3 regions of the Allobosea sp. 10L417 genome follow, and region 2 is predicted to be linked to each of the others. Evidence: predicted binding sites of a transcription regulator. Region 2 holds the regulator's gene; each other region holds the start of a gene.
What was found. The regulator LexA, encoded in region 2, represses DNA repair genes until DNA is damaged. The targets are predictions, from matches to a motif close to TGTTCNNNNTGTGTTCNG.

Region 1 (4,585 bases), on a different contig from region 2:
CGCCGGAGCAGTATCAGGTCCTGCGTGGCCACGGCACGGAGCGTGCGGGTTCTTGCGCACTCAACTACGAGAAGCGCGCCGGCACCTTCTCCTGCGCCGGCTGCGGCCAGAAGCTGTTCAAGTCGGGCAAGAAGTTCGAGAGCGGCACGGGCTGGCCGAGTTTCGACCAGCCGCTGGAGGGCGCCGTCGGCGCCTCGGAGGATTTCAGCTACGGCATGCACCGTGTCGAGGCGCATTGCGCCAATTGCGGCGGCCATCTCGGCCACGTCTTCCCCGACGGCCCGCCGCCCACCGGCCTGCGCTACTGCATTAACGGCGTGGCGATGAATTTCGAGCCGGAAGCGGCTTGATCCCGCCGTGATGCTCGGGCTTGCCCCGAGCATCTCACGACGGAAAGGCGATAAAGAGATGCCCGGGTCAAGCCCGGGCATGACGCCTCACGCAACGGGCACCGCCCGTCGCGCCAGCACTCCGGCATCCACCGCCGGCGGCAGATCGCCGAACTGCCCCGACCAGCCATCCCCAAGCCGCATGGCAATGAACGCGTCCGCCACCGCAGAGGGCGCAAACTGCAACAGCAACGAGCCCTGCAACATGAGCGCCAAGCGCTCGGTGAGACGCCGCGCCTGCCCCTCATTGCGCATCATCCCGGGCAATTCGCCTTCCAAACGCCTCAGCGCCGCATCGTAGCGCTTGTCCGAGCCCGCAGCCACCATCAGCTCAGCCCTCAGCACGTCGATCGCCCCCTGCTCCCGCGCCAGCGAGCGCAGCACGTCCAGGCAGATGACATTGCCCGAGCCTTCCCAGATCGCGTTCAGCGGCGCCTCGCGATAGAGCCGCGCCATCGGGTTGTCCTCGATGAAGCCGTTGCCGCCATGGCACTCCAGCGCCTCGGTGACGACGGCAGGCGTCCGCCGCGTGATCCAGTATTTCGCGATCGGCGCGCCCACCCGCGCCAGCAGCCGCTCACTCTCCGATGCCTCCTGTCGATCCAGCGCCGCGAAAAGCCGGAAGGCGAGCCAGGCCGCGGCCTCAGCCTCGATCGCGATATCGGCCAGCACGTTCTGCATGATCGGCTGGTCGATCAGCGCCTTCTGGAATGCCCTCCGGTGCTGCGCGTGATGCGCCGCCAGCGAGACCGCCATCCGCATCAGCCCGGAGGAGGCGGCGGCAATGTCCAGCCGTGAATTGTGATTCATCGACAGTCCGGTGCGGATCCCGCGCCCCGGCTCCCCGATCAGATGGCCGATGGCGCCCCTGAACTCCACCTCGGAGGAGGCATTCGAGCGGTTTCCGACCTTGTCCTTGAGTCGCTGGATCGCGACGCCGTTGCGCGATCCGTCCAGCTGCCAGCCCGGCACGACGAAGCACGAGATCCCCTCGGCCGTCCGCGCCAGCGTCAGGAAGACGTCGGAATGCGGCACCGAGAAGAACCATTTCCGGCCATGGAGCGAATAGGTGCCGTCGCGATTGTCTTCGGCATATGTCTGCGTCTGACGCAGATCCGAGCCGCCTTGCGTCTCCGTCATCGCCGTGCCGACGGTCGCGCCGGTCTTGAGAGGCGCCGGCCCCTGCCGCGGATCGTAGCGATTGGAGGTGACGAGGTGGCCCCACTGCTCCCAGAGTGCCGCGTCCTGCTTCAGCACCGGCACGGCGGCATAGGTCATGCTGATCGGGCAGCAGATCCCGCTCTCGGCGCCGTACCAGAGATACTGCAAGGCGGCGCGGGCCACCTGCGCGCCGGGCTCCGGCCGGTTCCAGGCGAGCGCATGCGTCTCCTGCCCGATAGCAAGCCCCATCAGCTCGTGCCAGGCGGGATGGAAGGCGATCTCGTCGATGCGGTTGCCGAAGCGGTCGAAGGCCCTCAGTTCGGGCGTGTAGCGATTGGCGAGATAGGCCAGCTCCTGCACCCTTGCCGAGCCGACTGTCCGCCCGGCGTCATGCAAGCGGTCTCGCGCCCAATCGGCCCCGAACGCCGAGACGATGGCCGGCAGCACCGGATCGGCGGCGAAGGCATCGTATTCGGCCAGCACCGGCACCTGATTGGTGACCTCCCAGCGCCCTTCCCCGCTCTGCTCCGCCATTGCTGCCACCTCCCTGTGGAACGGGATATAAAATGATCCCTCCGGCAGGGCGCAATCCTGACACGAGCGCCCTATATTCGCCGGAGAACGAATCACGCACGAGCACACTGGTCCCTTGTCCGAGACTGACCCCTTTTCCGCTCCCCTGCCCCGCCCTGGAGGCCTCGCCGCGCGTGCCGCAGCGCAGCCGGCGGCCGGCTATCTTACGGGGCTGAACCCGGAGCAGCGCCAGGCGGTCGAGGCGACGGAAGGCCCCGTGTTGGTGCTGGCCGGCGCCGGCACCGGCAAAACCCGCGTGCTCACCACCCGCATCGGCCACCTGATTTCGACCAGCCGCGCCTACCCTTCCCAGATCCTCGCCGTCACCTTCACCAACAAGGCGGCGCGCGAGATGAAGGAGCGCGTCGCCCATCTCGTCGGACCGGTCGCCGAGGGCATGCCCTGGCTCGGCACCTTCCACTCGATCTCGGCCAAGCTGCTGCGCCGCCACGCCGAACTGCTCGACCTGCGCAGCGACTTCACCATTCTCGACACCGACGACCAGATCCGCCTGATGAAGCAGGTGATTCAGGCCGAGGGCATCGACGAGAAGCGCTGGCCCGGCCGCATGCTGGCGGGCTTCATCGATAGCTGGAAGAATCGCGGCCTCAGCCCCAAGGACGTGCCGCCCGGCGAGGCCGCCGTCTTCGCCAACGGCAAGGGCGGCAAGCTCTATGCTGCCTATCAGGAGCGGCTGAAGGCGCTGAACGCCGTTGATTTCGGCGACCTGCTGCTGCACTGCCTGACGCTGTTCCGCGACTATCCTGACGTGCTCCAGACCTATCACGATCGCTTCCGCTACATCCTCGTCGACGAGTACCAGGACACCAACACGGCGCAGTATCTCTGGCTTCGGCTTCTTGCCCAAGGACGCCGCAACATCTGCTGCGTCGGCGACGACGACCAGTCGATCTATGGCTGGCGCGGTGCCGAGGTCGACAACATCCTGCGCTTCGAGCACGATTTTCCTGGGGCGACCGTGATCCGGCTGGAGCGCAACTACCGCTCCACCGGCCATATCCTCGCCACCGCCTCCAAGCTGATCGCCCGCAACGAAGGCCGCCTCGGCAAGACGCTGCGCACCGAGGATGCGCTCGGCGAGAAGGTCACCATCACCGGCGCCTGGGACAGCCAAGAGGAAGCCCGCCTGATCTCCGACGAGATCGAGGCGATGCAGGCCAAGAAATACAATCTCGCCGAGGTCGCGGTTCTCGTCCGCATCTCCGCGCAGATGCGCGAGATCGAGGAGCGCTTCGTCCAGGCCGGCGTGCCCTATCGCGTCATCGGCGGCCCGCGCTTCTATGAGCGCGCCGAAATCCGCGATGCGCTGGCCTATCTGCGCTGCGTGGTATCGCCGACCGACGACCTCGCCTTCGAGCGGATCATCAATGTGCCCAAGCGCGGCCTCGGCGACGCCACCGTCCAGCTCCTGCACAACCATGCTCGCGCCACCGGCTTCTCTCTGATGCAATCGGCCCGTGCCGCGGTCGAGAGCGACGAGCTCAAGCCCAAGGCCCGCACCACGCTGCGCGAACTCGTCGATGCCTTCGGCCGCTGGTCGACCCGCGCCGAGCATATGCCGCAGGGCGAGCTGGCAGAGCTCGTGCTGGAGGAATCCGGCTACACCGAGATGTGGAAGAAGGACCGCTCGGCCGATGCCGCAGGGCGGCTGGAAAACCTCAAGGAGCTCGTCCGCTCGCTCGACGAATTCCCCGACCTGCCGGCCTTCCTCGAGCACGTCTCTTTGGTGATGGATGTCGCCGACGGCGAATCCGGCGCCCGCGTCTCGATCATGACGCTGCACGCCGCCAAGGGGCTGGAATTCGACACGGTCTTCCTGCCCGGCTGGGAGGAAGGGCTCTTCCCGAACCAGCGTGCGCTCGACGAGAGCGGCCGCGCAGGCCTCGAGGAAGAGCGCCGCCTCGCCCATGTCGGCCTGACCCGCGCCCGCAAGAAGCTGAAGCTCTATTTCGCCTCGAACCGACGCATCCACGGCCTCTGGCAGACCAGCCTGCCCTCCCGCTTCATCGACGAATTGCCGGAAGAACATGTCGAGGTCGAGCAGGCCCCGACGAGCTACTCGCAGGGCGGCTACGGCGCCTCGCGCTTCGACCGGATGGAGAGCTTCGGCTCCAGCTACAACACGCCGGGCTGGCAGCGCGCGCAGGAAAACCGCGCGAAGAACAGCGGCGGTGGCAGCGGCTTCTCCGAAAGCGGCCGTGGCTTCGGCTCGGGCGGTTTCGGAGGCAGCTCATCACGCCAGCGCGGCCCGCTGCTGATCGAAGGTGAGCTCACCGCCAAATCGACCGGCGAGTCTGCCTACGGCACCGGCGCCCGCGTCTTCCACGTCAAATTCGGCCCCGGCTCCGTCGCCAGCGTCGATGGCAACAAGCTCACCGTCGACTTCGACAAGGCGGGCCGGAAGATGGTGCTGGATAGCTTCGTGCAGAAGGCTGGTTGAT
Region 2 (4,585 bases):
CGTGATGGCGCCGGAGACGATTGCGATCGTGCGCGACGGCAATGCTAGGAAGGGCGATGTGCTCGGCACGGCGCGCCTCGCCGGCATCATGGCCGCTAAGCGCACGCATGAGTTGATCCCGCTCTGCCACCCGCTGCTGCTCAGCAAGATCGGGGTCGATCTGGAGATCGACGAGGCCCTGCCGGGCGTGCGCGTGCGCGCTGAGGTGAAGATGAAGGGCCAGACCGGCGTCGAGATGGAGGCGCTCACCGCCGTGTCCGTCGCCTGTCTCACCGTCTACGACATGGTCAAGGCAGTCGACAGGGCGATGCGGATCGAGAATATCCGGCTCCTGCACAAATCCGGCGGCCAGTCCGGCGACTACGAGGCGAAAGCCCGCTGATGGCGCTCACCCCGGTCCCCGTCGCGCGCAAGGCGCTGCTCAACAGCATTCCGGGACCGACCGGAGCGGAGACCCTCCCGCTCGCGCAATGCGCATGGCGGGTGCTCGCAGCCGATCTGAAGGCGCTCAGAACCCAGCCGCCCTTCGCCAACTCCGCCATGGATGGCTACGCCGTGCGTGCCGACGAGATGGCCGAAGATGCCACACTCGCCGTGATCGGGGAGTCCGCCGCCGGGCGGGCCTTTGACGGTACGGTCGGGCCGGGCGAAGCCGTACGGATCTTTACCGGCGCGCCGATGCCTGATGGTGCCGACACCATCCTGATCCAGGAGGACGCCGACGGCGTCGGCAGCCCCACGATCCGCGTGCGGGTGCCCCCCGCCAAAGGCAAGTTCCTGCGCCGGGCGGGGCTCGATTTCCGCGAAGGCGACGCCCTGCTGTCGGCCGGACGCGTGCTCGACAGCGCCGCACTCGGGCTCGCCGCCGCGATGGGCCATCCCTCGCTGCCGGTCCGGCGCAAGCCGCGCGTCGCGATCCTGGCGACCGGCGACGAGCTGGTGGCGCCGGGCGAGCCTGTGGGGCGCGACCAGATCGTCGCCTCGAACTCCTTCGCGCTCGCCGCGCTGGTCGAAAAGGCCGGTGGCACCGTGCTCGATCTCGGCATCGCCCGCGACGACCATGCCGATCTCGCCAACAAGATCGGCATGGCGCGGGCTGCCGATGCCGACGTGCTAATCACGCTGGGCGGCGCCTCGGTGGGCGCACACGACCTCGTGCAGGAGGCGCTGACCCGCGCCGGGATGTCTCTTGGCTTCTGGAAGATTGCCATGCGGCCGGGCAAGCCGATGATGACCGGTCGGCTCGGCCGGATGGTCGTGGTCGGGCTTCCCGGAAACCCGGTCTCCTCGATCGTCTGCGGCCATCTCTTCGTGCTGCCGCTGATCGAAGCCCTGCTCGGCATGGCCGGCGCCGATCGCGACCGCAGCGTCCCCGCCCGCCTCGGCAGCGACCTGCCGGGCAATGACGAGCGTGAGGATTATCTGCGCTCGGAGCTGGCGCTGACGCCCGATGGTTGGGTTGCAACGCCTTTCGATCGGCAGGATTCCTCCATGCTCGGCACATTGGCGCGGGCGCAGGCGCTGACGATCCGCCCGGCCCATGCTGCGCCCGCCAAGATAGGCGACCTCTGCCGTATCCTGCCGCTGCGGTAGACGGGCGCTCTCGCGCGACCGGGTTGCGGAACACAAGGCGAACAGTTATGGTGTTCGTGATTTGTTTCGAATCTACGCTTTTCCGGGGCCGGCGGGATCATGCTGACACGCAAGCAACACGAACTCCTGCGCTTCATCCAGGAACGCTTGCGTGAGAGCGGGGTGCCGCCCTCCTTCGACGAGATGAAGGACGCGCTCGATCTGCGCTCGAAATCCGGCATCCACCGGCTGATCATGGCGCTGGAGGAGCGCGGCTTCATCCGCCGCCTGCCCAACCGGGCGCGTGCGCTCGAAGTCATCAAGATGCCCGATGGACTCGGTACGCCGCAGCAGCGGCCGCGTTTCAGCCCTGCGGTCGTCCAGGGCGGGCTCGGCACGCAGCCCAATCTCGGCAAACCCCGCCCCACCGCCGATGAGGACAGCCGCTCTTCGATCGCGATCCCGGTCATGGGCCGCATCGCCGCCGGCACACCGATTTCGGCCATTCAGAACCGCAGCCACACCGTCTCGTTGCCGCCCGACATGCTCGGCTCCGGCGAGCATTACGCGCTCGAAGTACGTGGTGACTCGATGGTCGAAGCGGGCATCCTCGACGGCGACACCGTCATCATCCGCAAGCAGGACTCGGCCAATACCGGCGATATCGTCGTGGCACTGATCGACGACGAGGAGGCCACACTCAAGCGGCTGCGCAAACGCGGCTCCTCGATCGCGCTCGAAGCCGCCAATCCCGCCTATGAGACGCGTGTGCTCGGGCCGGACCGGGTCAAGATTCAGGGCCGCCTCGTCAATCTGATGCGGCGTTACTGAAGCCGTTCGACCTCGGCTTCGCCATCGGCGGAAGCTGGCGGAATGCTGATGCTCGTTGCAGCGGGCGCCGCCAGACGGGGTTCGCGTCGGCGGCTCCACGGCCGATCGGCCGCGCTGGGCTCTGAGATGCGGCTGCTCCATCCCGACGCCGTGCGGTAGAGCGAGGTCGCGCCGTCGCGTGACAGTCCCATTCGCTCGATCAGCCGGGCCTTGCAGGCGCCGCTCCAGGGAATGGCGGTGACGACGAGGTCGGCCCGCAGGCAATCTTCGATGATCGCCAGCCGGTCGCGCGTGTAGGAAATCATGCGCTTGTCGGCCGTTTGCGCAACACAACCCAGTTGATCGCAAGCGATGCCGGCGCGCAGCGTCGGATCGTCCGGCGAGCGGCTGTCGCCGTCGGCACTCAGCCATTGCTGCAGCACGAAGCGGCTGGGCTTGCCGGCGACCGCAAGGCGTCCATCGAGGCCCCGCACAGCAAGCCCCGAGCCGTCGCGTTCGATCAGGATTTCCGGCCGCTCCGGCTTTCCGGCGATGGCGACGCCGAGCACGATGGGGACCGCCGCCAGCCAGCGCCAGGCCGTGGTCCACAGCGTCAGCCAGAGCAACGCCAGCACGAAGCAGGTCAGCACGGCCGGGCTGAAGGCGGCGATCATCACGGTGGAATGGTCGATGCTTGCGACCCAATGCGCCACCTTGAGCACGACATCCGAAGCCAGCCCCATCAGCGCCCAGGCAGGCCAGTCCAGCCCGAAGGGATAGGCGAGCACGCCGAACACCGCCGCAGGCATCACGAACAGCGAGACGAAAGGCAGTGCCATGGCGTTGCCCAGCAGGCCGAAAGGGTTGAAGGTCTGGAAGTGATAGGCCCCGAAGGGCGCTGTTGCGGCCGTCGCCAGCAAGGTGGTGACGACGATGCCGAGCGCCGCTGCCCAGACCGGCCCGAGCGGCCATGGCAGGCTCGGGGGCGGCTCCGTGCGTTTTCGGCTCTCCCAGCGTTCGGCAAAGGCGATCAGGGCCGCAACCGCGCCGAATGACATCTGGAAGCTCGGTCCGAGCAGCGCCTCCGGCTCGCGTAGCAGCACGATCATGGCTGCAAGAGCGAGATTGCGCATGCTCAGTGCAGCACGATCGACAAGGATCGCGCCGAGCATCACCAGCGTCATGATCAGCGAGCGTTCGGTCGCGACGTCACTGCCTGAAAAGATACAGTAGGCGGTCGCGCCGAGCATCGCCGCGACGGCCGCGATCTTCTTGATCGGCCAGAGCAGCGCGGCAGTCGGGGAGAGCGCCAGTAGGGCGCGCACCAGCCAGAAAATCGTCCCGGCCGCGAGAACCATGTGCAGGCCTGAGATCGAGACGATGTGGTAGATTCCGGCGGCACGCAGGTCATTGTTCGTCGCCTCGGTGATCAGGCCGCGCTTCCCCGTGACAAGGGCGGCAGCGACCGCCCCGCCCTGCCCGCCGCCTACTTCGGCGATGCGCCGGGTCAAGGCGTTGCGGGCCCGGTCGATCGTGACATCGACGGCAAGGCGCGTCGGCATTGGGTGCGGCGCGGGCGCCGACGCGATCTTGCCTGCGATACTGCCGACTGCGCCGATGCCGCGGAAGAAGGCATCGCGCGCGAAATCGTAGCCGCCCGCCCGAGCTGGCCCCGGTGGAGGCAGGAGCCGCGCCGTCGCCGCGATATGATCCCCCGGAGCGACCGAGCCGGCGCGGATATTGACGCGCACGCGCCTTGGACGCTCCGCGGCCGGCATTCCGGCGAATTCCGTTAACAGCAGGACAATGCGGGCGCCGTTGTCGCGTGCCTCCACGCTCTCGACGAAACCCGTCACCTTGCCGATTCGCGGCCGCTCCAGCATCGGCGCGGCGATATCGGCCGTCCGCCAGACGCCGGCGGCAAAACCCGCGAAGGCGGCGGCCGCCGCCAGACAGGCCATCGAGGCGAACCGACGGGTTCGCAGCGCGAACGCGAAGATCGCGCTGAGCGCGAAGCCGGTCAGAGGCGCCCACAAAGCCGGCTCACGATCTGCCGCGAAATAAAGCAGGATGCCGACGCCCGTCGCCACAGGCAGCCATAGGAACGGGCGGCGACGCTCCGCCTCCAATTCGAGCGCCTGACCGAGCCGGGCCTGCCAGTGGTTGAACCAGGCTTTGAAGCGAACGGAGATCAGCCAGGGCG
Region 3 (4,585 bases), on a different contig from region 2:
TGGCGAGAATGCCGGCAAAACGATCGGCATGGGCGCGCGCGGCGGGCAGCGCCTCGGCCAGCGCCGTCGTTGCCCAGATGCGCCCTTCGCAGACCTCGCCGGCGAAGGCTGCGAGTTCGTCCGCGAATTCGGCCGGTGGCGCGCTCCCTTCGGCACGCCACTCGCCCTGCACCCAGACACCGACGCCGTCGCTTTCCACCAGATTGCGGAATTCGGCGAGATGCTGGCCGAGGAAGCCCGAGGCGTCGGTCACATGCGCGGCGGACGAGAGCAGGCCATTGAGAAAATCCCGCGCCCGTTCAGCTGCGAGCAGCATCTGCTTCTGTGTGAGCGCACCGAGCTGGAGCGCGAAGAACTCGCCGAAGATCTCCGCCGCTATCCGGCGGTTCATCGAGAGCGAGCGCGGGCGATAATGGTGACAGGCGATCAGTCCCCAGAGCGCGCCGTCGACGATGATCGACACCGACATCGAGGCCGAGACGCCCATGTTCCGCAGGTACTCGCAATGGATCGGCGAGACGCTGCGCAGATGGGCATAGGAGAGGTCGAGCGGTTCCCCGGCCGCATCGAGCACCGGAGTGATCGGGAAGCGTTCGCCGCTCGAATCCGAAACGACGCGGATGGGATTGAGGATATAGAGCTGCCGGGCCTGCTGCGGGATGTCGCTCGCTGGGAAATGCTGGCCGAGGAAGCTCTCCAGGTCCGGTCGCTTCGCCTCGCTGAYGACCTTGCCGGAACCATCGTGCGCGAACTGATAGATCATCACCCGGTCGTACTGGAGCACGGCCCTGAGCAGACGCGCCGCATTCTTGATGAGCTGGGCCGGGTTCGTGACATCGGAGAGCCGCCCGACCAATGTCCGCGCGAATTCGAGCGGCGAGCTCGGCCCGGCCGGGACGCTCGCCTCGAACTCGATGATGGCGTTGCCTTTGAAGGAATGGATCGAGATGTCCAGTTCGCGATCCAGCGCGGCCAGGCGATAGCGCGGCATCAGCCCAGCCCGCGGCGGCACCCCGGAGCGGGCGAGCGCATTGCGCATCTCGTGCACGACCGGCCCACCGAGGATTTCTTCGAGCTTGCGCCCGACGAGCTCGAACTCCTTGAGGCCGAGGAAGGCGCTCGCATTGGTCGAATGGCGCCTGATCGTCACCACCTCGGCATCGCAAACGATCATGCAGCCATGAGGCTGCACGCTACCGGGAATATGGATCGGCTCGCGATCGCAGTTCGTCAGGTCAACGGTCGTCATGCGGGAGAGAGTACTTCCGATCTGAAGGCCTGGATGGCGTGCAGGAAGACGGCTCTCGCCGATTGCGCTGCAGCACCCCATCCCTGCCGGTCGAGCCCCTCGAGCGCCGCCAAAAGTTCGCGCCAGCTATCGAGCGAGGCGGCCTGGGCCGAGAGATAGCGTGCGCCAAATTCAGGTCCGAACCCGAGGCCCTCCACTCCCTTCACGAGCACGCGAGCCCCCAGAGCCGAGCCTTCGAGAACATAGGCGGCCCCCAGGAACGCAGCCATGTCATTTGACAGATGGAAAGGTTCGGTCGTCGGCAAGGGGATGGACAGGCCGGCGAGGTCCGCCTTCAGCTCGGGCAGGAGCGTGCGGGGCCACCGGGAGGAAGGCTGCGCGGTGCAGCCTAGCAATGCGGCCTCGACCGGCGCGCGATGGCAAAACGTGCCTTGCAGGAAGCGGGCGTATTCGGCGCGGTTCGAGAATCCTCCGACGATGGCGTCGAGTTCACGATGAAGCTCGTTGGTCTCGTCGCGTAGGAAACGTCTGATCTCAATCATTCCGCGAGCATCCAGAATCGTACCGTATCGATACCGCCATAATGCAAAATCCGCGGATGCGGCGCTGCCTTCAATGCTGATTTGTTTGGCTGCCCCGATCCAGCGATACGATCATCCGCCAGGTTGGCTTGAATCCAGATTCGGGGCACGCTAAGAACATATAGGGAACGAAAGGAAAGACGATGGCGCAGCTTTCGGTTCTGGAGAAGCTCGAAATCCTCAGCGACGCCGCGAAATATGACGCTTCCTGCGCATCGAGCAGCACCACCAAACGGGATTCGCGTGACGGGAAGGGCCTGGGCTCGACCACGGGTTCCGGCATCTGCCACTCCTACGCGCCCGACGGCCGCTGCATCTCGCTGCTCAAGATCCTGCTGACGAATTTCTGCAGCTTCGACTGCGTCTTCTGCATCAACCGTTCGTCGAGCAATGTCCGCCGCGCCCGCTTTTCGGTCGAGGAAGTCGTCGCGCTGACCCTGAATTTCTACCGCCGCAATTATATCGAAGGTCTCTTTCTGTCCTCGGGCATCATCCGCTCGGCCGATTACACGATGGCGGAACTGATCCGCGTTGCCGAAACGCTGCGCCGGCGCCATGCGTTCCGCGGCTATATCCATCTCAAGCTGATCCCCGGCGCGAGCCGCGATCTGATCGAGCGCGCCGGGCTTTTCGCCGACCGGGTGTCGATCAATGTCGAATTGCCGAGCGAGGCGGCTTTGACGCGCTTCGCCCCCGAAAAGCGCGCGGCCGAGATCAAGAGCGCGATGGGCGGCCTCAAGCTGAAGATCGACGAAGCCCGCGAGCAGCGCGACAAGGGTACGAAGGCCCCGGCCTTCTCGCCTGCCGGGCAAAGCACGCAGATGATCGTCGGCGCCGACGGCGCGAGCGACGCCGCCATCCTGAAGCGCAGCGCCTGGCTTTATGGCAGCTTCGGCCTGAAGCGCGTCTATTATTCGGCCTTCAGCCCGATCCCGGACGCCTCGCGCCAATTGCCGCTCCAGCCGCCGCCCCTGATGCGCGAGCATCGGCTCTATCAGGCCGATTGGCTGACGCGCTTCTATGGCTTCGAGACCGAAGAAATCCTCGGGCGCAGCGAGATGCTTGATCTCGATATCGACCCGAAGCTTGCCTGGGCGCTGCGCGAACGCGGCCGCTTCCCCGTCGATGTGAACCGGGCCGGCCGCGAAACCTTGCTGCGCGTGCCGGGGCTCGGCGCGCGCAGTGTCGATCGCATACTGGCCTCGCGCCGTTTCCGCCGGCTGCGGCTGGAGGATGTCGCGCGGCTGACGCGTTCGCTCGCGACGGTCCGGTATTTCATCCTGGCGGAGGGCTGGCAACCGAGCAGCGCGCTCGAAGACCCCAATCTGCGCGCCCGGTTGATGCCGCCGCCGCGGCAGCTGACGCTGTTCCCGTGATCGCGGCCCGGCTGAACGGGCCTGCCGACTTTGCGGGATGGCGCCGCGAGGCGCGCCGGCTGGCGCTTGCTGGCATCCGGCCGGAGGCCGTCGCTTGGCTGACGGGTGAAGACGGTGCCGACTTGTTCGCGACGGAGCGCATCCCGCCGGCCGATGCCGAATCTGCCGCGCTTACCGTACCCCGCCGCTTCATTGAGCTTGCCGAGAGTGTCATCTGCCATCGGGATGCCGGCCGTTTCGCCCTGCTTCACCGCCTGCTGTTACGCCTGCAGCGAGAGCCGCGGCTGCTGGAAGACAGTGTCGATCCCGATGTCGCGCGCGCCGACGCGATGGCCCGTTCGGTTCGTCGTGACCTGCACAAGATGACGGCCTTCGTGCGCTTCCGCGCCGTATCGGGTGCGGGCGAGAACGGACCCTTCATCGCCTGGTTCGAGCCGGAGCACTTCATCCTCGAACGGGCGGCGGCATTCTTCACGGCGCGCTTCGGCACGATGATCTGGTCGATCATGACGCCGCAGGGATCGCTGCATTGGGATGGCACGGTCCTGCAACTCGGCGCAGCCGCCTGCAAAGCCGACGCTCCGGACGGCGATGCCATGGAGACCTACTGGCTCACCTACTACGCCAATATCTTCAACCCGGCCCGCCTCAAGCCGCAAGCGATGAAAAGCGAGATGCCGGCAAAATACTGGCGGAACCTACCCGAGGCCGAACTGATTGTGCCTCTGATCGCAAGCGCAACCCGGCTAGCAGAGGATATGGTCATGCGCGCCCCGACGCAGCCACCCGAACGACATGTCAGGCAGCTTCGGCGCCGGCCCGAGCTCTCCCCCGACGAGACGGCCATCACGTCCTGGCAAGAAGCAGCCATGGCGGCGCAACGATGCAGGCGCTGCGATCTTCATTGCAACGCCACGCAAACGGTTTTCGGCGAAGGCCCGCTGGACGCGCCCGTCCTCTTCGTCGGAGAGCAGCCGGGTGACCAGGAGGACCTTGCGGGTCGTCCGTTCGTCGGGCCAGCGGGGCAGTTGTTCGATCGGGCGATGCGCGAGGCGGGCCTTGATCGGAGCCGCGCCTACGTCACCAATGCGGTGAAGCACTTCAAATTCCAGCTGCGCGGCAAGCGCCGCATTCACGAGAAGCCCAATGTCGCGGAGATCAGCGCTTGCCGCTTCTGGCTCGATCTCGAATTGCAGTTCGTGAAGCCCCCGCTCGTCGTGGCGCTGGGCGCTACGGCTCTGCGATCGCTAACGGGGCATGCCGGCTCGCTGGCGAGCGCCCGGGATCGCGAGATCGCGCTTCAAGACGGCACGCCGCTGCTGGCGACCGTTCATCCGTCCTTTCTTCTCCGCCTGCCGGATGAGGAAGCCCGATCTCGT

Region 1: a site for LexA is predicted at 2,168-2,185, ahead of AC1DE3_RS02155 (ATP-dependent helicase). Genes of this name have one in related genera too.
Region 3: a site for LexA is predicted at 1,944-1,961, ahead of AC1DE3_RS15665 (putative DNA modification/repair radical SAM protein). Genes of this name have one in related genera too.

The regions. Positions count from the first base shown of each region.
Region 1 is NZ_JBFTJP010000001.1:393,903-398,487, forward strand. Features, by position in the region: gene msrB (peptide-methionine (R)-S-oxide reductase MsrB) at 1-350, shown strand, start outside; gene AC1DE3_RS02150 (acyl-CoA dehydrogenase family protein) at 438-2,084, opposite strand; gene AC1DE3_RS02155 (ATP-dependent helicase) at 2,200-4,584, shown strand.
Region 2 is NZ_JBFTJP010000007.1:47,707-52,291, forward strand. Features, by position in the region: gene moaC (cyclic pyranopterin monophosphate synthase MoaC) at 1-382, shown strand, start outside; gene AC1DE3_RS17600 (molybdopterin molybdotransferase MoeA) at 382-1,593, shown strand; gene lexA (transcriptional repressor LexA) at 1,693-2,403, shown strand; gene AC1DE3_RS17610 (ComEC/Rec2 family competence protein) at 2,397-4,585, opposite strand, start outside.
Region 3 is NZ_JBFTJP010000005.1:331,113-335,697, forward strand. Features, by position in the region: gene AC1DE3_RS15655 (HWE histidine kinase domain-containing protein) at 1-1,249, opposite strand, end outside; gene AC1DE3_RS15660 (biliverdin-producing heme oxygenase) at 1,246-1,791, opposite strand; gene AC1DE3_RS15665 (putative DNA modification/repair radical SAM protein) at 1,974-3,206, shown strand; gene AC1DE3_RS15670 (UdgX family uracil-DNA binding protein) at 3,203-4,585, shown strand, end outside.